3 regions of the Brevibacterium sp. LS14 genome follow, and region 3 is predicted to be linked to each of the others. Evidence: riboswitches for the same ligand, from Rfam matches in the RefSeq annotation. Region 3 holds a riboswitch; each other region holds the start of a gene.
What was found. A riboswitch is a leader RNA that binds a small molecule or an ion and turns the genes downstream of it on or off. The one in region 3 is predicted to bind thiamine pyrophosphate.
Positions count from the first base shown of each region.

Region 1: linked by a shared signal. The riboswitch ahead of EZE58_RS01835 (ECF transporter S component) and the one ahead of thiO (glycine oxidase ThiO) in region 3 are both predicted to bind thiamine pyrophosphate.
Region 2: linked by a shared signal. The riboswitch ahead of thiC (phosphomethylpyrimidine synthase ThiC) and the one ahead of thiO (glycine oxidase ThiO) in region 3 are both predicted to bind thiamine pyrophosphate.

Region 1 is NZ_SJXG01000011.1:64,737-71,650, reverse strand. Features, by position in the region: gene EZE58_RS01845 (DUF4916 domain-containing protein) at 1-409, shown strand, start outside; gene EZE58_RS01840 (universal stress protein) at 784-1,782, shown strand; TPP riboswitch at 1,852-1,960, shown strand; gene EZE58_RS01835 (ECF transporter S component) at 1,986-2,615, shown strand; gene EZE58_RS01830 (ABC transporter ATP-binding protein) at 2,615-4,105, shown strand; gene EZE58_RS01825 (energy-coupling factor transporter transmembrane component T) at 4,098-4,934, shown strand; gene EZE58_RS01820 (hypothetical protein) at 4,942-5,484, opposite strand; gene EZE58_RS01815 (hypothetical protein) at 5,556-5,861, shown strand; gene EZE58_RS01810 (putative quinol monooxygenase) at 5,870-6,190, opposite strand; gene EZE58_RS01805 (MarR family transcriptional regulator) at 6,415-6,837, opposite strand.
Region 2 is NZ_SJXG01000056.1:49,499-56,412, forward strand. Features, by position in the region: gene EZE58_RS12965 (M13-type metalloendopeptidase) at 2-1,999, shown strand; gene EZE58_RS12970 (DUF1684 domain-containing protein) at 2,090-3,586, opposite strand; gene EZE58_RS12975 (M18 family aminopeptidase) at 3,691-4,998, shown strand; TPP riboswitch at 5,372-5,482, shown strand; gene thiC (phosphomethylpyrimidine synthase ThiC) at 5,479-6,914, shown strand, end outside.
Region 3 is NZ_SJXG01000031.1:167,256-174,169, reverse strand. Features, by position in the region: gene arsM (arsenite methyltransferase) at 1-499, shown strand, start outside; gene EZE58_RS03645 (2-dehydropantoate 2-reductase) at 625-1,539, opposite strand; gene thiE (thiamine phosphate synthase) at 1,536-2,213, opposite strand; TPP riboswitch at 2,237-2,339, shown strand; gene thiO (glycine oxidase ThiO) at 2,330-3,511, shown strand; gene thiS (sulfur carrier protein ThiS) at 3,508-3,744, shown strand; gene EZE58_RS03625 (thiazole synthase) at 3,746-4,531, shown strand; gene moeB (molybdopterin-synthase adenylyltransferase MoeB) at 4,528-5,694, shown strand; gene EZE58_RS03615 (SRPBCC family protein) at 5,678-6,157, opposite strand; gene EZE58_RS03610 (mismatch-specific DNA-glycosylase) at 6,206-6,847, shown strand; gene EZE58_RS03605 (thymidine kinase) at 6,864-6,914, opposite strand, start outside.

The DNA of each region.
Region 1 (6,914 bases), on a different contig from region 3:
GGAGATCGGCCTCCTGCTGCGCCGCCTCGACGACGGCACCCTGGGTCGCGAGGTCGTCGGCGGCCGCATCCGCTACCACGAGTCGATCCGCGCGGCTCTGCTGCGCCATGCCGAGAACGACCTGGGTCCGCTCGCGCTGCCGGTCGTCCCCCCGGCCATCGCGCCGTTCCACATCGCCGAGTACTTCCCCACCGAGGGAGCGGCGCTCCTCCACGACCCGCGTCAGCACGCGATCTCGATGTGCTTCGTCATGGAGGTCCGCGGCGAGTGCACCCCGCGCGCGGACGCGCTCAGCCTCGACTGGCTCACGCCGTCGGAGGCGCTGCGCGAGGACATCGCGAGCGAACTCTCCCACGGTCAGGAGCACATCATCCGCGCGGCCCTGAGTTACCTCGGCTTTCCCATCTGAGGCCGGGCTGTCCATCGGGCCTGCGCCCGGCGCCTACGCGGGGTGCCGCCCGGTTTTCCGCGGCGCGCTGCGACTCGAGGACGCTCAGTGTCGATTCGCGAGCCAGAAATCGACACTTGGCGTCCTCGACTCGGCAACCCCATGCGCCCGCCGGCCGCTCAGCCACCCCGCGGGCGTACAGCCACCCCGCGGCGCCACAGCAACTCGGCGGTGCCACAGCCACCCCGCGGCGCCACAGCAACCCGGCGACCGCCTCGGCGACTTTTCTACACGCTGTAGAAGTGCACTGGTAGACTGGAGGCGACGACGACGGATGTGGTTTTCGGGGCCGCCGTCATCGTCAGGGTTGGTCAGGCCCCGTCGAGAGGACTGCCATGAACGCTGACGCCCACCGGAACCCCGCTCGCCAGGCCGCTGCGAACCCGACCGATGACCGCGCCGCCGACCCGCGGCCCGCCGAGTCCGGACTCAGCCGCGACCTCGGCGTCCTCGTCGGCTTCGACGGATCCGAACTCGCGGCCCTGGCCCTGCGCTACGCCGCGATCGAAGCCCTCCACCGCGGCGTCCCCCTGACCGTCGTCACGGCGTTCACGATGCCGCTGATGATCTACCCGAACATGGCCTCCATACCCTCCGAACCCGAGGACGAGGCCGCACTGCGGGGAGCCGAGAAGCTCCTCGCCGAGGCGTCCGAACTCCTCGCCGATCATCCCGAACCCGTGACTTACGCGGCCGAATCCGGCGACGCCGCCGGCGTCCTCGTCAACCTCAGCTCCAACGCCGAGGTGGTCATCGTCGGCGCCCGAGGGCGCGGCGGGTTCCTCGGTCGCATGCTCGGATCGGTCTCCACGGCCCTGCCCCCGCACGCGCACTGCCCGACGATCGTCGTCCCCCAGCACTCAGCACAGCGCGGCGAGGCCCGCGGACCGGTCGTCGTCGCCGTCGACGGTTCGGAGGCCGCGCGGATCGCGATGTTCACCGCCGCCGAGGTGGCCGCCTCGAGGGAGGCCGGACTCGAGGTCGTCTCCGTCCTGCCCGCCGGCGAGGAGTGGCTCTACTGGTATCCCGAGCTCGAGCTCGGCGCCGACGTCGCCGACCGTCGGCAGAAGCAGCTCGAGACCGCGCTCTCGGCGGAGGCGGATGCGCTCGGCGAGCAGTTCCCGAGTCTGCCGATCTCCACCTCGGTGGTCGTCGGCGATGCGACCGCGATGCTCTCGGAGGCGACGAAGCGGGCGCAGCTGACGGTGATGGGCACGCGTGGTCGCGGAGCGGTCAAGAGCGCGCTGCTCGGCTCGGTCTCCCGCGGGGTCCTCCACCATGCCGAGGGTCCGGTGATGATCGTCCCGAGCTGGCCACAGCCGCACGACACATGACGACCATCGCCGCCTGCCTGATCGCCTGACGCGGTCCCGACAGGCGGCGCGGCGGGTGCTGTACAGTAAGTCTCACGACAGGGGAGCGCCAGCAGGGGCGCTGAGAGTGCAGATCATGCTGCAGACCCTCGAACCTGATGCGGCTAGCACCGCCGAAGGAAGTCGAGACTCTTCTACCCCTCCTTGAGACACGAGGAGGCACAATGCCGAGAACCACCGCGCCCGGAACCGCCGCGAAGTCCGCACCCGCCTACACGCAGGCCCCGCCGACGAAGAAGTGGCGCGTCGTCGACTACGTCGTCACCGCGGTGCTCGGCATCGCGGTCGGCCTGATCTTCTGGGTGCTCGCCGCCAGCTGGAAGGTCATCGAACTCGGCTTCCAGGCCTTCCCGCCCTCGATCGGACTCATCGCCGGACTCTGGGTGCTCGCCGGACCTCTGGCCGGCGCCATCATCCGCAAGCCCGGTGCCGCGCTGCTCTGCGAGGTGCTCGCCGCGATCGTCGAGGGCGTCCTCGGCTCCCACTTCGGCTCGACCGTGCTCCTGTCGGGCTTCATCCAGGGCCTCGGTGCCGAACTCGTCTTCGCCGCCTTCGGCTACCGGAGGTTCACGCTGTGGGTGACGACGCTGTCCGGTCTCGTCGCAGCCGCCTTCATGGCCGTGAGCGAGAACATCCTCTACAACGCCGAATGGCAGCTGACCTACCAGCTCGCCTACGCCGTGTGCGCGATCGTCTCCGGCATCGTCATCTCCGGCATCGGTGCGTGGTACGCCTACCGTGCGATCGCGAAGACCGGGGCGCTGTCCTCGTTCGCCTCCGGCCGCATCCGCTGATGGGTCTGCCGATCCGCGCTCGCGGCTATTCGTGGCGGCACGCCGATCGGGACACGCTCGCCGTCGGCCCCCTCGACCTCGACATCGCCGCAGGTGAGAAGGTTCTCCTCCTCGGCCCGTCAGGGGCGGGGAAGTCGACACTGCTCCACGCGATCGCGGGTGTCCTCCCCGTCGAATCGGGTGAGGCCGGAGGAGAGCTCGTGATCGGTGACGCCCCACCGGATCCTCGCCGAGGTGTGACCGGGCTCGTCCTCCAGGACCCCGATTCGCAGGTGATCTTCTCCCGCGTCGGCGACGACGTCGCCTTCGGAATGGAGAACATCGGGATGAGCGCCGAAGTCATCGACGAGCGCATCCCCGCCTCCCTGGCAGCGCTCGGCCTCGACCTGCCCCTCGACCACCCCACGGCCGCACTCTCCGGGGGCCAGAAGCAGCGCCTCGCACTCGCCGGCATCCACGCGATGGCACCCGAGGTCATCGTCCTCGACGAACCGACGGCGAACATCGACCCCGCCTCGGCGGCCTCGGTCCGGGACGCGGTGCTCACGGTCCAGGCGGCCACCTCGGCGACGATGATCGTCGTCGAGCACCGGGTGAGCCTGTGGTCGGACGACGTCGACACCGTCATCGTCCTCGGCCGCGGTGGGGTCGTCGCGCAGGGATCGCCGTCCGCGGTCTTCGGTGATCCCGCCCTCGCCGAGGTGCTCCGGGCCACCGGGATCTGGGTGCCCGAGTCCGGCTCCCGCACTCCCCCGCGTCAGCCGGGAGCGTTGCGATCCGGCGAGCCGGGAGGGACGGTGCTCACCGCTGAGAGGCTGAGTGCGGCCCGGCCACGGGCGGGGGTGCCTGCGACCACCGACCACTCGCTCGAGATCCGAGCCGGCGAGGCGGTCGGCATCGTCGGACCCAACGGCGCCGGCAAGTCGACGACGGCGCTCACCCTGGCCGGACTCATTCCCGAGTTCGCAGGCGAAGTGCGCGCCCACGGGACACTGGCCGAAGGCGCAAAGCACGAACGGCCCTTCCGCTGGCCGTCGGCCTTCCTCGCACCGAGGATCGGAATGGTCTTCCAGGAGCCCGAACACCAGTTCCTCAAGGCCAGCGTGGCCGACGAGCTCGCCCTCGGCCCCAGGTTGGCCGGATGGAGTGAGAGCGAGGTCGAATCGCGGGTGACCAGCCTGCTCGAGACACTCGGGCTCACCGAGATCGCCGACGCCCACCCGCAGGGACTCTCCGGCGGCGAGATGCGGCGGCTGTCAGTGGCGGCGATGATCGCGCCCAGGCCGCGGGTCCTCATCGTCGACGAGCCGACATTCGGTCAGGATGCGCTGACCTGGGCGGGACTTGTCACGCTCTTCCTCGACGTCCTCGACCACGGCAGCGCGGTCGTCGCCGTCAGCCACGACCACGACTTCCTCGACGCGATCGGGGCCAGGCGTGTGAGCCTCGGAACGAGCGCGCAGCCGCTGCGAGGTGAGCGCGTTGAGTGAGGCCGCGCCCGCCCGAGAGAGGGTCGCGATCGAGGATCCCGGTCAGCTCATCCCCGTCGTCCGGTCGACTGTGCTGGTCCGGTGCAATCCGCTGACGAAGATCGCCGTCGCCCTCATCCTCATGGTCGGGGCGCTGCTGAGCATCGACATCGTCTCGGCCGGGGTCGTCCTCGGCTTCTCCCTGCTCGCTCTGCCGCTGAGCGGGCTCGACCTGTGGGCAGCACTCAAGCGCCTGTGGTTCCTGCCGCTCGGGGCGCTGCTCGCGGCATGGGGCACGGCGATCCTCGCGGAGAAGACCGGGGCGGTCGTCGTCGATCTCGGTCCGATCCTCATGACGACCGGGTCCCTCGAATCCGCCGCGGCGATCTTCGTCCGTGCCCTTGCGCTTGCCGTCCCGCTTGTCGTCCTCGCCTCGACGATCGATCCGAGGGATCTCTCGGATGCGCTCGTCCAACATCTGCGACTGCCGGAGACCGTCGTCGTCTCGGTGCTCGCGGCCTCGCGTCTGCTCGGCCTCCTCGTCACCGAATGGCAGACCCTGGCGATGGCGCGTCGCGCCAGGGGGCTCGCCGGCGGGTCCGTGCTGCGGCGCACCGGAAGCCTCTTCGCCGGGATCTTCGTCCTCCTCGTCCAGTCGATCAGGCGGGGGACGAGGCTGGCGATGGCGATGGAGGGTCGCGCCTTCGGGCGACGGGGACGCACGTGGCGGCGACGCTCACGATTCGGGATCGCCGACGCGGTCGTCGTGCTCACCGCGCTGGCCGTCACCGTGGCGGCGATCGCCTCGGCGCACCTGCTGGGGACATGGAACCCGATCATCCCCGGCTGAGGCGGGCTCACACCTGACCGATGAGGTCCTTGAGGTGGGAGCGCCAGTCTTCGAGCGCCTCGGCGCTGGGCAGCTTCGAGGCGGTGAGGGCGAGGAGGGTGCGGTCGTCGTCCTTGGGTTCGGCGGCGGCTTCGACCTTTGTGCCGTCGACGAGGTTCGCTCGCCAGTAGGAGCGCTTGGGTGTGGTTGAGACCCGCGGTTCACCGTCGAGCGCGACCCCGCCGAGTTCGCCGTCGACGAGGGCGGCGACGCGGTCGATGACGTCGCCGCGCTCGCCGGTCACAGTCCGGGAGACGGCGACGTCGAAGGTGCCGTCGGCGCGCTGGCCGGGGACGCGGCGCCCGATCTCCTGCTCATAGGCGACGACGGCCCCTTGCACCCACCATCCGTGGTTGTCGACGACGCCGTCGAACTGCGGGTAGAGGGCGTCGGCGAGTTCCTTGTGGCTCGCGTCCTTCCCGCCGGCTTTCTCGAGGCGCTGCCGGGTCGTGGACCAGGGCTCGCCGAGGGCCCGTTCGATGGACTCGATGTTCTGCGCTTTCGTCGCCATGGTCTGAGTCTATGACGCGTGCGCGGTCGCGGCATCGCTGCGGCTCTGCCTGCTCGACGTAGACTGCCGCCATGGCGGGCGAGGCTGAGTACACCGAAGACGAGAAGTGGCTGGTCGTTCGCGGTCGGCGATGGCGGCGGACCGATCCCGCCCTGCCCGATCGTGTCGTCGAGGACCTCAAGAGCCACCTCGGTCGGGCGCGCAACGCGGTGAAGGCGGCGAGGAAGGCCGAGGATTCAGCGGCACTGCGGCGAGCCCGGGATCGCGTCGACCTCGCGAAGAGAGGGCTGGGCGAGCGCGGGGAGAAATGGTGGGAGCTCCCCGTCGATGAACGGCTGACCCGAGCCGAGGAGGCTCTGAGCGAGCTCAGTCGATGACGACGAGCTCAGTCGATGACGAGTTCGCCCATCTCGTCCCAGCCCTCGCCGTCGATCTTGCGGGAGATGATCTTCGGTGTCGAGGCGAGCAGCGGACGCATGGATTCGAGGCCGGCGGCGAAGTGGTCGCTGTTGACGTGCGGCTCGGCGCCCTCGTCGGTGAATGCCTCGACGAGCACGAACTCGTTGGGCTTGTCCAGGCTGCGCGACCATTCGAACCAGAGGTTGCCCGGTTCGGAGCGGGTGCCTTCGGTGAAGTCCTTGACGACGGCGGGGAAGGATTCCGCGTTCTCAGGCTTGACGTCGAATTTCGCGACGATGAAGATCATTGTGCTTCCTTGTCTCTCGGCAGCTGGACTCTGCGGGCAACGGGCCCTGCCACCACCCAATCATGAACAGCCCGCTTTGACGAGTCCGCGCCCGTGCTGCCTCAGGGCGGGCCGCGCCTGACTGCGAACGCTCACCCCCGGAACCCCCCCAGGCACCCGTCCACGAGGAGGATCCAGTGCGATCCGGGCCCGATTTTCGGATCGGATCCTCCTCGTGGGGGCGATCAGTCGGCAGTCGCCCGACGCAGAAGAGCGACGAGCGCATCCCGCTCCTCGCCGCTGAGCGCATCGACCGGTGCCTCAACGGCCAGCGCGTCGAGCACGTTCGCACGACAGTGGAGTCCAGCCTCGGTGAGCGAGACGAGTTTGGCGCGTCGGTCCTGCGGATGCGGACGACGTTCGACGAGCCCCTGATCCTCCATCCGGTCGACGACGTAACCGGCGTTCGACGTCTCGCAGCTCATGTGCTCGGCGAGCTCGGTCAGGCGCATCGGCTCGCCCAGCTCGCGCAGCGCGATGGCCTGTGAGGCTGTGATGCCGAGACGGTCGGCGACACGACGGATATGAGAGTCCAGACGCTGGTTGAGGCGGGCGACGAGGCCGCAGAGTTCGACGTCGCTCCCGAGTCCGGACAGGGATTCAGCCATGTGCCGAGAATACCAGAATTTATCCGAACTCATATAGTCAAAGTTCGGAATCTATGTTTAGACTTCGTATTATCCGA
Region 2 (6,914 bases), on a different contig from region 3:
CATGACTTCTCACACCTCGACGTCACCGGTGAATCCCGAGTCCGCGGGAGCCTCTGCCGACATCGCTCCCCTCGAGTCGGTGCGCCCGCAGGACGACCTCTTCCGCCACATCAACGGGCGGTGGATCGACGCGTTCACGATCCCCGACGACCGCGCCGGCGACGGAGCCATGCGCGAGCTCTTCGACACCGCGGAGACGAAGGTGCGCTCGATCATCCGCTCCGTCGTCGACGACCCGCAGGAGGCCGGCGGCGAGGGGCAGAAGGTCGCGGACCTCTTCTCCTCGTTCATGGACCTCGAGCGGATCAACGAGCTCGGCATCACCCCGCTCGAGGCGACGTTCGCCGCCATCGACTCAGCCGAGTCGAAGGCGGAGCTCGCGAACCTCCTCGGGCGGCTGGAGACCGAGGGCATCGGGGGGCTGCTCGGCGGGTACGTCACCGCCGACGCCAAGGACTCCGACATCTACGCCCTCTACCTCGTCCAAGCCGGGATCTCCCTGCCCGACGAGGACTACTACTTCAACGACGACTTCGCCGAGGTGCGGGAGAAGTTCCTCGCGCATGTGCAGAGGATGTCCGGATTCGCCGGCCTCGGTGAGGCTGCGGGGATCACCGACGCCGAGGTGGCCGCGAAGGTCATGGCGTTCGAGACCGCACTCGCCCGCCACCACTGGGACCGCGTGGCCACCCGTGATGCCGAGAAGACGTACAACAAGCACACGCTCGCGCAGTTGCGCGAGCTCGGCCCCGGGTTCGACTTCGATGCGTGGTTCGCCGCGGTCGCCGCCGACATCGACGGCGAACTCGAGACCGTCGTCGTCGGCCAGCCCTCGTACGTCGCCGGCATGGCCCAGGTGTGGGAGGACACCGACCTCGAGACGCTCAAGGTGTGGCTGCGATGGTCGGTGCTCACCTCGACGGCGTCCCTGCTCACCGACGAGATCGTCGAAGAGGACTTCGACTTCAACTCCCGCACGCTCTCGGGCACTCCGGCGCTGCGGGACCGCTGGAAGCGCGGGGTCGGGCTCGTCGAGTCCCTCCTCGGCGAGGCGGTCGGCAAGCTCTACGTCGAAGCCGAGTTCCCGCCTGCCGCGAAGGACGCGATCGACCACCTCGTCGACATGCTCATCAAGGCGTACGAGAAGTCGATCACCGAACTCGACTGGATGAGCGAGGAGACGAAGCAGCGGGCGCTCGTCAAGCTCTCGAAGTTCACGCCGAAGGTCGGCTACCCGGTCAAGTGGCGCGAGTACCCGGCAGAGATGGCCGCCGACGACCTCGTCGGCAACGTCCGCCGCGCCGCCCGAGCCGAGCACGCCCGCCAGATCACGCGCATCGGCGGGGAGATCGACCGCACCGAGTGGCTGATGACCCCGCAGACGGTCAACGCCTACTACCACCCGGTGATGAACGAGATCGTCTTCCCCGCCGCGATCCTCCAGCCTCCGTTCTTCGACGCCGAGGGTTCGGTGCCGGCGAACTTCGGGGCGATCGGCGCGGTCATCGGCCACGAGATCGGACACGGCTTCGACGATCAGGGCTCGCGCTACGACGGCGACGGCAACCTCGTCGACTGGTGGACGGCCGAGGATCGGGAGCGCTTCGAGGAGCGCACGAAGGCCCTCATCGACCAGTACGACGCGCTCGTTCCCGCCGGTCTCGAGGCCGGTCAGCACGTCAACGGGGCACTCACCGTGGGAGAGAACATCGGCGACCTCGGCGGACTGTCGATCGGGTGGAAGGCGCTCGAACTCGAACTCGGCCGCACCCCCACCGAAGCGGAGGCCGCGGAGTTCTTCGCCGCATGGGCGAAGGCGTGGCGGACGAAGATGCGCACCGAGGAGCGCGTCCGCAGGCTGAGCATCGACCCGCATTCGCCGGAGGAGTTCCGGTGCAACCAGGTCGTGAAGAACATGACGGCCTTCCACGACACCTTCGGCGTGAGCGAGTCCGATGCCATGTACCTCGCGCCCGAGGCCCGCGTGACCATCTGGTAGGTCTCGTCCCGACAACCCTCCGGGCGCTGGGCAACCCTGCGCGGGGTTGCCGAGCGCCGGAGGGTTGCCGGAATCGGGGTCGCCGCGCCTCTATCGGTGCCGGCGGACCATCGTGACGACGCGGAAGTCGAACTCCTCCCAGCTGCCGATCGGCGCCTTCGCCGCCAGCGCCGCCTCGAATTCGCCGATCTCGCGGTACGTCGATTCGAGCGGCAGCGTCATGTCCGCCTCCGCGTAGATGAGTCCGGTCGAGTCGGTGCCGACGACGTCGAGTCCCACCGAGGCAGGGTCGAGTTCGCTGTTCATGACGATCGGCACCCGACCGGGTGTCGTCGCGGGCGGTTCGGGGGTCGCCTCGGTGTGGCCCTGCTGGTCGCGCAGCTCCCGCTGGGCGGTGATGACGAACTCCGCGAACGCCCCGATCCCGATGACCGGCAGCCGTGAGGTGAGCGCATCGGTGGCGACCCTGACCAACCGCGAGCGCGCCTTGCGCGTGAGCGGGGCGAGATCGCCGCCGGACATCGCGACCCCGTCGAAGCCGACGAGCGACTGGTCGATCTCGTCCTCGTTGGGGTTGAGGACGGTCATGTCGAGGCCGAAACGCGCGTACCACGGTCGGGTCGCCTCGGCGCTCGCCTCGTCCCACCAGCGGTAGAAGAGGAAGGGGACATTGATGCCGGCCTCCGAGTAGAAGAACGGGGGCCGCCGTTCTCCGGCGGTGACGGCGAAGGGCACGACGTTGCCCGGCACCGGAGCCGGGCACGTGGCGAACGCGGAGAACGCGAACGGGTAGTTCACCGCGCGGTTGAAGTCGACGACGAGCGATCCGTCGGCGTTGGGGATGCCCAGATCGAGGGTCCGCCACGCCGAGGTGGTCCTCCCGTTCGTGGCATCGTGGAAGTCGAGCTGGAGTCCGGTCGCCGGGCACCCGGAGGCGATGAGCGTGACCTCGCCGTCGGGGCCGGTGAACGTGACCTCGCCGACGACCGTCGTCGTCAGCTCGAGACCCTCCTGCGCGGTGGAGACCGGTTGTGCCTGCGGCTGCTCATAGGGGGTGAAGCGACCGAGGAAGACGAACTCACGGTTGGGGTCGTAGACGGGGACCTCGACGAATTTGCTCAGCAGCGGCGACTTCGCGTCGCGGATCCGCACACCGATCCGCCCACCGCGGTCGATGAGCTCGTAGAGCACGTGCCCGACGGTGAACCAGCCGAGCGAACCGCCCGGCGGCAGCTTCGCACTGAAACCGGTGTCGTTGACCCTGACCTGGGGCGAGTCGTCAGCGGAGGCCTCCCCGGCGGAAGCCCCGTCCCCGGCGGAAGCTCCGTCCTCGGCGGAAGCTCCGTCCTCGGCGGGGCGGGAGAGAAGATCCAAGGTCTGTGCGGCGGGGCCGGCCTTCGTGCTCGGGTCGAGCGCGAGGCGCACCCAGCCGTCGTCGTCGACGGTGAAGGTGCCGGGGGCGTCGGGCCAGGTCGACTCCTCATCGAGCCAGTGCAGGCCGACGACGCTGAGCCAGCCGAAGGGGGTCGCCAACGACGAGTTCCGCGAGTCTCGCCAGGTGTTCCATTCGGCCACGAATTGGTTCACGTCGAAGTCCCCTCGCAATCTCATTCGTCGTCCCGCGTCTGCCGCTTCGGAGCTGTGATCAAAGCACCTGTGATCAAAGCTACCGCAAAGGATAGGCTGAGAAAATGAGCACTCCTCCCACCGACCGGACAGCAAACGCGCAGGTCGCAGCCGATCTCTCGGAATTCGTCTCTGCCTCTCCCAGCTCCTATCATGCCACCGCTGCCGCCGCCGACCGTCTCGGCGCCGCCGGCTTCCACCGGCTCGACGAACGCGACTCCTGGGCGCTCGAACCCGGCCGCGGATACTTCGTCGTCCGCGACGGTGCGATCATCGCGTGGATGACGCCGACAGAGACCACCTCGGTGATCCCGCCGTTCCGCGTCCTCGGGTCGCACACCGACTCCCCCGCCTTCAAGCTCAAGCCCGGTGAGGAGTTCACGACCGCCGGGGTGCGCCAGGTCGGCGTCGAGATCTACGGCGGGCCGCTGCTCAACTCCTGGCTCGACCGGGAGCTCGCGTTCGCCGGGCGCCTCAGCCTCGCAGACGGCACCGTCGTTCTCGCGCGCACCGGGGCGATCGCGCGCATCCCGCAGCTGGCCATCCACCTCGACCGGCAGGTCAACGAGGGCCTCACCCTCGACAAGCAGCGGCACACGACCCCGATCGTCGGTCTCGCCGACCTCGCCGAGGCCGACATCCTCGAGCTCCTCGCCGCCTCCGCCGAGGTGGACCCCGAGCTCATCGTCGGCCACGACGTCTACACGATCCCCGTCCAGGAGCCTGCGCTCTTCGGTGCCGCGGACGAGTTCTTCGCCTCGCCGAGGCTGGACAACCTCCTCTCCGTCCACGCCGGGGTCACTGCGATGGTCGGGCTCGACGCCGAGGCGCTCGACCACCTCGCCCTCTTCGCCGGGTTCGACCACGAGGAGATCGGGTCGAACTCTCGGTCCGGGGCGAGCGGACCGTTCCTCGCCGACGTCGCCGAGCGCATCGTCGCCTCCCTCTACCCCGACGCGACGCGCAGCGACCACCTCGCCGCGCTGGCCGGGTCGGTGTGCGTGTCCTCGGACGCCGGTCACGCGGTGCACCCGAACTATCAGGAGCGGCACGACCCGCAGGTGCGGCCCCGCCTCGGCGGCGGACCGCTGCTCAAGCACAATGCGCAGCAGCGGTATGCGACCGACGCCGTGGGCACCGCGGTGTGGGCTAAGGCGTGCACTGCGGCCGGGGTCGAGTACCAGGACTTCGTGTCGAACAACTCCGTGCCGTGCGGGTCGACGATCGGACCGCTGACGGCGACGCGGATGGGGATGACGACCGTCGACGTGGGACCGGCGCTCTACTCGATGCACTCGGCGCGGGAGATGTGCGCGATCAGCGACGTCGTCGCCCTCGGCGCCGCCGCGAAGGCCTTCCTCCAGGGGGCGTAGGGGCCGGCGCCGCCACTCCGCACGCCGATCCATGCGGGGCCGGCGCCGCCATTCCGCACGCCGATCCACGCGCAGCCGACATTTCCAGCCCCGATCCACGCGGGGCCCGAATTCCGCGTCGCCCAAGACGCGGAATTCCGCCTGCGCGTTGATCGAGAGCGACCGACTTCGCGGGAGCATCGATTTTCTCCCGCCGCGTTGATCGAGCGCGACCGGGTACGCGTGGATCGAGGGCGATCAGCGGTCGACGGGCGGTCGACGAGACGGCCGCCGAACAGTCGACAAGGCGGTCGACGAGGCGGCCGCCGAACGGTCGACGGGCGGTCGACGGGACGCGCTGTTTTGTGGCGACGCGCACACTGTGATAGTCGTTGTGTGACCCCACGGGGGCCTCCGGCAGGAGGCTGAGATCGGGCTAGGGCCGCTCGAGACCGTTGAACCTGATCCGGTTGATACCGGCGGAGGAAGAGAGGATCGCAGATGACTGCGCCCACCCCTGACACATCCGAAAACACCACGCCCGCCGAGGACTTCTCCCTCGAGCAGTACCCCTCGCATTCGCTCGCCTGGGTCGAGGACAGCGAGCACGGCATCCGCGTGCCGGTCACCCGCATCGACCTCGAGGACACGAACGGCCGCCCCAACGAGCCCGTCCACGTCTACCGCACCGTCGGCCCCGGCGCGGTTCCCGAACACGGGCTTCCGCCGCACCGCGCGCCCTGGATCGCCGACCGCGACGACACCGAGACCTACGAGGCGCGCGGACACCTCATCGAAGACGACGGCCGAGCCGCCGTCCGTCGCGGGGCGCCCTCTCAGCAATGGCTGGGTCCGGAACGGTCACCTCGGCGAGCGAAGATCGGACGCACCGTCACGCAGATGCACTACGCCAGGAAGGGCATCATCACTCCGGAGATGCGCTACGTCGCGATCCGCGAGCAGTGCGACGTCGAACTCGTGCGCTCCGAGGTCGCCGCAGGCCGGGCGATCATCCCGTCGAACATCAACCATCCCGAGTCCGAACCGATGATCATCGGCAAGGCGTTCCTCGTCAAGATCAACGCGAACATCGGCAATTCCGCGGTGACGAGCTCGATCGCCGAGGAGGTGGAGAAGCTCCAGTGGGCCGCGAAGTGGGGTGCCGACACCCTCATGGACCTCTCGACGGGCAACGACATCCACACCACCCGCGAATGGATCATCCGCAACTCCCCGATCCCCATCGGCACCGTCCCCATCTACCAGGCGCTTGAGAAGGTCGACGGCGACGCCGAGGCGCTCACCTGGGAGATCTACCGCGACACCGTCATCGAACAGTGCGAGCAGGGCGTCGACTACATGACCGTGCACGCGGGCGTGCTGCTCCGCTACGTCCCGCTCACCGCGGACCGGGTCACCGGCATGGTCTCTCGCGGCGGCTCGATCATGGCCGGCTGGTGCCTGGCCCACCACGAGGAGAACTTCCTCTACACCCACTTCGACGAGCTCTGCGAGATCTTCGCCCAGTACGACGTCGCCTTCTCCCTCGGCGACGGGCTGCGTCCCGGATCGATCGCCGACGCCAACGACGCCGCGCAGTTCGCCGAACTCGACACCCTCGCCGAGCTGACGAAGCGCGCGTGGGCCCACGACGTCCAGGTCATGGTCGAAGGCCCCGGCCACATTCCGCTCCACCTCGTGCGGGAGAACGTCGAGAGGCAGCAGGAGCTCTGCGACGGCGCGCCCTTCTACACCTTGGGTCCGCTGGTCACGGACATCGCTCCCGGCTACGACCACATCACCTCGGCGATCGGGGCCACGGAGATCGCCCGCTACGGCACCGCGATGCTCTGCTACGTCACCCCGAAGGAGCACCTGGGCCTGCCCGACCTCGAGGACGTCAAGACGGGCGTGATCACGTACAAGATCGCCGCGCA
Region 3 (6,914 bases):
TTCGGGCGGTGGTCTCGACGTCCTCCTCTCCGCCCGCCGGGTCGGTGCGACCGGATTCGCCTACGGGGTGGACATGACCGATGAGATGCTCGCTCTCGCCGAGGAGAACCGGGCGAAGTCGGGCCTGACGAACGTCGAGTTCCTCAAAGGCACGATCGAAGCCGTCCCGCTCCCGGACGCCGCCGTCGACGTCGTCATCTCCAACTGCGTGATCAACCTCTCCACGGACAAGCACTCCGTGCTCAGCGAGATGTTCCGCGTGCTCGCTCCGGGCGGGCGCATAGGAGTCTCCGATGTCGTCTCCGAAGACCGTCTCAGCCCGCAGGAGCGCAGTGAGCGCGGGTCGCATGTCGGCTGCATCGCCGGGGCTCTGTCACGAACGGAGTATGTCGACGGTCTTCGCGCTGTCGGATTCGTCGACGTCGCGGTCGACTTCACGCGTGAGGTCGCCGACGGCCTGCACTCGGCGATCGTGCGGGCGGTCAAGCCGGCCGGCTGAGCCTGGAAACATCGCTCGCCCTCGTGCTCTCCGGTCTCGCCGAGGCGGCCCATCGTCTCCGCGCAGGCGGCGGCCGGTGCGCGCGGGCTTCCGAAACCGCGGCCAGGCTGCAGACCCCTCTCCGGTCATCCCGCCCGGTCGATCTCGCCTGCTCGCAGCTGCACGAGAGTGAGGTCGAGCAGCGGGGTCGCGACCCCGAGTCCCGCCGCGGTCGCCGCGAGGCTGCCGAGGATGTGCTCGGTCTCGTTGGGCAGTCCGGCGGTGACGTCGCGATAGAGCGATGAGGTGAATGAGGAGCCCTCGGCGGTGAGCATCGAGAGCGTCACCGCGCGGGAGCGCGCCGAGATCGGGTGTCCGGCGCCCATCGCCACGGCTTCGAGCTCGTCGACGATCGCGACGACGTGGGGTTCGCCGCCGGCGGCCATGATCGCCCCGACGGGCGCCCGGAAGAGGCACGTGACCACGCCGGCTGCGGCGATGAAGACCCACTTCTCCCAGAGTGCGTCATCGATGGCATCGATGACCTGGAGGCGGAAGCCGGGGACGTCGAGGGCCTCGACGATCCCGGAAGGCACCTCTCCCCCGCCGAGGCGGCCGATCGTCATCGTCGCCATGTCCGTCATCTGCACAACGTCGTATCCGCGCATCGTGCCGATGATCTTCACGAGGCCCCCGAGCACCTGCCCGGGGAACTCCCTGTCCAGGCGGTCGATATGGGCCATGCCGTTGAGGAACGGAATGATGAGCGTGTCCGGCCCGATCGCCGGGCGAATGTCGTCGATGACCTGGTCGAGGCCGCTGGCCTTGACGGCGATGAGGACGAGGTCCGCAGGGATCGGGTTCGCTGCGAGCTCCTCGGCGGTCGTCACGGCCACCGGGTTCGTCCTGTCCTCGTCGGGGCCGATGAAGCGCAGCCCCGATGCGCGCAGCGCCTCGGCGCGCTCGGGTCGGACGAGGAAGGTGACGTCACGTCCGGCTTCGACGAGGCGGGTGCCGAACGCTCCCCCGGTGGCCCCGGCTCCGGCGATGAGGATCCTCACAGCTCTCCCTTCAGGGTCGCTGCCGCTGCGGCGGGATCATCGGCCTCGGTGACGGCGCGGACGACGACGATGCGCTCGGCTCCGGCTTCGCGCACCGCGTCGAGCCGCTCACCGGCGGCGATGCCGCCGATCGCGAACCAGGGCGTACTCACCCGTCCGGTGATCTCCCGCAGGGGCTCGAGGCCGACGGCCGGTCGCCCGGGTTTCGTCGGGGTCTCCCACACGGGCCCGAGGCAGAGGTAGTCGATGTCGGGGTCGGCGTCGGCGGCGAGCGCCTGGTCGATCGAGTGGGTCGAACGGCCGAGGAGGACGTCGGGTCCGAGCACGGCACGGGCCTGGCCGCTCGTGAGGTCACCCTGTCCGACGTGGAAGACGTCGGCGCCGACGAGGAGGGCGACGTCGGCACGGTCGTTGACGGAGAAGAGCCTGCCATGGCGGCGGGCGGCGTCCCGGAGGACCTCGAGGGCGGCGATCTCCTCTCGTGCCTCCAGGCTCTTGTCGCGCAGCTGGATGATGTCGACGCCCCCGGCGTATGCGGCGTCGAGGAACGCGGCGAGATCGCCCTGCTTGGTCCTGGCATCGGTGCAGAGGTAGAGGCGGGCCGCCTCGAGCGCGCGCCGACGCGCGGTTCGAGTCGTGGTCTGCGTGTCTCGCTGGGCGGAGGACGTTGTCATCACGGGAACCATGCTCCTAGAGTAGAGGAGTTCGCGGGAGCCTCGCTGGGAGGCTGAGAGGGCTTCGTGCCGACCGCCGCACCTGATGCGGGTCATGCCGCCGGAGGGAGAATACAGTGCACGTCATCGTCATCGGGGCCGGGATCATCGGGCTCGCCACAGCATGGGAGCTGCGTGGCCGGGGAGCGTCGGTCACGCTCATCGACCCCGCACCCGGCGAAGGGGCCTCGTATGCCGCCGCCGGCATGATCGCCCCGGCCGCGGAGATCGCGTGGGGGCAGTCTCCGCTCTTCCCCCTCATGCGCACCTCTGCCGATCTCTACCCCGAGTTCGCCTCGCGACTCACCGCCGAGACCGGGCACGACCTCGGCGAGACGCAGACGGAGACCCTCGTGTGCGCCGGGGACAGGGCGGATCTCGCGACCCTGCGGGACCTGCGCGCCCTGCAGGCCGAGGCGGGGTCCGAGGTCGAACTCATCACCGGATCCCGGGCCCGCGATCTCGAGCCCGCCCTCTCGCCAGGGGTGAGCGGGGCGGTGCGCATCCCCGGCGATCATGCCGTCGACCCACGACGGATCACCGGCGCCCTGCTCTCGCTCCTCGACGACGACATCGTCCGTGAGGAGGCGACCGGACTCGTCCGCGTCAGCGGCCGCACCGTCGGCGTCGCTCTTGCCGATGGGCGCAGCCTCACCGCCGACCAGGTCGTCGTCGCCGCCGGTGAAGCGGTGGGGACGATCGCCGGCGTCCCCGACCTGCCGCTGCGAGCCGTGCACGGCGACATCATCCGGCTGCGCACCGACGCGAGCGCACCGCCGCTGCTCACCCGCACCATCCGCGGACTCGTCGCCGGTCGGCCCGTCTACATCGTCCCGCGCCCCGACGGGGAACTCGTCCTCGGCGCCACGTCCCGTGAGGACGGACGGCCCGGGGTGCTCGCCGAGGGAGTCCACCGTCTCCTCCACGATGCCGAACGGCTCGTGCCCGGGATCCTCGATGCCGAGATCACCGAGATCACTGCGCGTGCCCGACCCGGATCACCCGATGACGTGCCGTTCATCGGGCGCACGGACCCCGGCTGCGTCGTCTCCACCGGGTACTTCCGCCACGGGATCCTCCTCACTCCGCTCGGGGCCCGCCTCGGTGCCGATCTCACCCGCGGTGAGGACTCGCCGTGGCTGCCCGCAGGGGCGCCCGCGGCCCTTGCTCCCCGCCGCTTCTCCGAAGCCGCACAGTCGAACGAGAGCCCGTCTCCGCGCCTTGTGGCGGCGATGACCACAGCAAGGAAGGAACCATGACCATCACACTCAACGGGGAGAGCAGCGAGCTCGCCTCAGGCACCACGGCCCGCTCGCTCGTCGAGCACGTCACCGGCAGGCAGCTCGCGACGGACGGGACTCCCGTCGACGGAGGCCGTCTCGGGGTGGCCCTCGCTGTCGACGGTGAGGTCATCCGCCGTGGACTCTGGGCCGAGTTCGCCATCGTCGACGGCCAGACCGTCGACATCGTCACTGCTGTGCAGGGAGGCTGAGATGAGCTGGACGATCGACGGAGCGACCTTCGACTCCCGCCTCGTCATGGGCACCGGAGGGGCGAGCACCCTGAGCATCCTCGAGAACGCACTGACCGCCTCGGCGACGGAGCTGACGACCGTGGCGATCCGCCGTTTCGACGCTGACGCCAGGGACTCGGTCTTCGCCCTCCTCGAACGACTCGGCATCCGCTCCCTGCCGAACACCGCGGGCTGCTATACCGCCCGGGACGCTGTGCTCACGGCCAAGCTCGCCCGGGAGGCGCTCGAGACCTCGTGGGTCAAACTCGAGGTCATCGCTGACGAGGACACCCTCCTGCCCGACCCGGTCGAGCTCTTCCGGGCGGCCGAGGAGCTCGTCCTCGACGGGTTCACGGTCTTCGCCTACACCAACGACGATCCGGCGCTCGCGAAGCGCCTCGAGGACGCCGGGGTCGCCGCGGTCATGCCGGCAGGGGCCCCGATCGGCTCGGGTCTGGGCATCCTCAACCCCCACAACATCGAGACGATCGTCGCCCGTGCGCAGGTGCCCGTCATCCTCGATGCCGGCGTGGGCACGGCCTCGGATGCGGCGCTGGCGATGGAGCTCGGGTGCACGGCCGTGCTGCTCGCCTCGGCGGTCACCCGCGCCCATGACGCACCGGCGATGGCTCGGGCGATGGCGCTCGCCGTCGAGGCGGGCCGCCTGGCTCGGGGCGCGGGACGGATCCCCAAGCGTCCGCTGGCACTCGCCTCCTCACCTCACGAGGGCAGGGTCACCACGGAGAACCTGGTGATGGGGCCATGAGCGGGACACCTCTGCGCCCGCTCGTCGAGCCCGTCGACGCGCTCACGCCCGATGAGCTCGCCCGGTACGCGCGGCATCTCAGCCTCCCAGAGGTCGGAGATCTCGGCCAGCGGCGGCTGCGGGCCGCGCGGGTCCTCGTCGTCGGCGCCGGCGGCCTCGGAGCCCCGGTGCTCCAGTACCTCGGGGCGGCGGGGATCGGACTCCTCACCGTCATCGACGACGACCGCGTCGAGGTCTCGAACCTTCAGCGCCAGATCCTCCATCGCGATGCCGACGTCGGCCGCCCCAAGGCAGACTCGGCCAGGGATGCGCTGCTGCGCCTCGACCCGCATCTGTCCGTGACCGCCCTCGCGGAACGCCTGAGCCCGGACAATGCACTCGAGCTCTTCGCCGCCCACGATCTCGTCATCGACGGTGCGGACAACTTCGCGACCCGGTATCTGTCCAACGATGCCGCCGAGCTCACCGGCACCCCGCTCGTGTGGGGGACGATCTTCCGCTTCGAGGGCCAGGTGAGCACCTTCGTGCCCGGTCACGGACCGATGCTGCGCGACCTCTTCCCCGACATCCCCGACGCCGATTCGGTGCCCACCTGTGCCGAGGGAGGAGTCCTCGGCGTCCTCTGCGGTCTCGTCGGATCGACGATGGCCGCCGAGGCCGTCAAGCTCATCTGCGGCATCGGGGACCCCCTCATCGGCAGGCTCCTGCGCACGGATGTGCTGGGGACGACCTTCACGACGCTGCGTTTCTCCGCCGACCCGGATCGGCCTGCCGTGACCGACCTCACCGAGGTCGCCGTCGCGTGTGCGGCTCCCCCGGCAGCTTCGGCGCCCGCCGTCGACGAGGTCACCGTCGCCGAGGCTCGTGCGTTGGGGGCCGACGCGGTCATCGTCGATGTCCGCGAGGAGTGGGAGCGGCAGGTCCAGTCCATCCCCGGCACCGTCCATGTGCCCCTCGACGTCGTCGTCGACCGGGGGTGGCCGGCCCTCGACGAGGTGGTCGGCCCCGCCACCGACATCGTCGTCCACTGCCGGTCGGGAGTCCGGTCGGCGAAGGCCGTGGCGGCCGCGGCTCCCGGCACTCCGGAGGGAGTGCGCCTGCGCTCGCTGGCCGGCGGGATCGAGGCCTGGTCCGCCGCGGACTCCCCTACGCCCGCGCGCTGAGGCGACGGCGCAGGCCGGTCTCGCCTGCGGCCATGACCGCGGCATGCATCCTGGCCGACAGGGGGCGCAGCAGGCGTGGGGCCAGACGCGTCGTCGTCACGCACCACACGGCATCGATGACGGTGAGCGGTCCCGACCGGCGCAGCGTCCACACCCCGGTACCGCGCAGGTCCCCCTCGGCGCTGAGCACGACCTGCCGGGGCGGGTCGATCGCTTCGATGCGCAGCATCATCGACAGGGAGAGGCCGAGGGGGCTGCGCACACCGATCTGCGCCCTGGAGCCTTCGGCGAGCGTTCCGTCGACAGCGTGCACCCACGCCAGTCCCGGCCACCAACCAGGCCAGTCGTCGATGGCGGAGAGCACGTCCCACACCGGCTCGACCGCTTCGGCGACGCGCCAGGTCGTCTCGAAGTGGAACGGAGCGGACTCGCCTGATTCCGCTCGGGTGTGTGCGTGGCTCATGCCGGACCTCCGTTCGGCTCGTCGTCCTTCGACGGTAGTCTGGGGGACGTGTCCGAGGAAAGCCGCAGCTCCCGCAGACCGTCCCCGCTGGCGGGACGGAAACCGACCAAGGACGATCTCGCCCGCTTCGCCACCGACGATCCCGATGCGATCGACGATGTGCTGCCCGCGGGTTCCGGGCAGCTCTCCCTCCTGATCGTCGGCATCAATCCGGGTCTGTGGACGGCGGCGGTCAACGCCCCGTTCGCCCGCCCCGGCAACCGCTTCTGGCCCTCGCTCCACCAGGCGGGGCTCACCGACCACCTCGTGGATGCGTCTCTCGGCCTCTCGATCGAGGATGAGGAGCATCTGCTCTCCCGCGGCATCGGCATCACCAACCTCGTCGGTCGGGCCACCGCGAGAGCCGATGAGCTGAGGAACGAGGAGTTGCGCGACGGAGGGGCGAGGCTCGTCGAGCGCCTCTCGGAGATCCGCCCGAAGGCGGTGGCGATCGCCGGCATCACCTCGTTCCGCATCGCCTTCTCCCAGCCGAAGGCCACACTCGGGGTCCAGGACACGTCCCTCATTCCCGGCTGGCCTGCGGACATCGAGCTGCGGGTCGTCCCGCAGCCGAGCGGTCTCAACGCGCACTACAACATCGCCGCTCTCGCCGAGATCTGGCGTCAGGTTTGGGCCGACATCGCCGACTGACCGCAGAGCGTATGGGTCAGGGCTCCGTTGCGGTGCCGTGTCCGAAGTGCTCTCGGCAGCGGGCGAC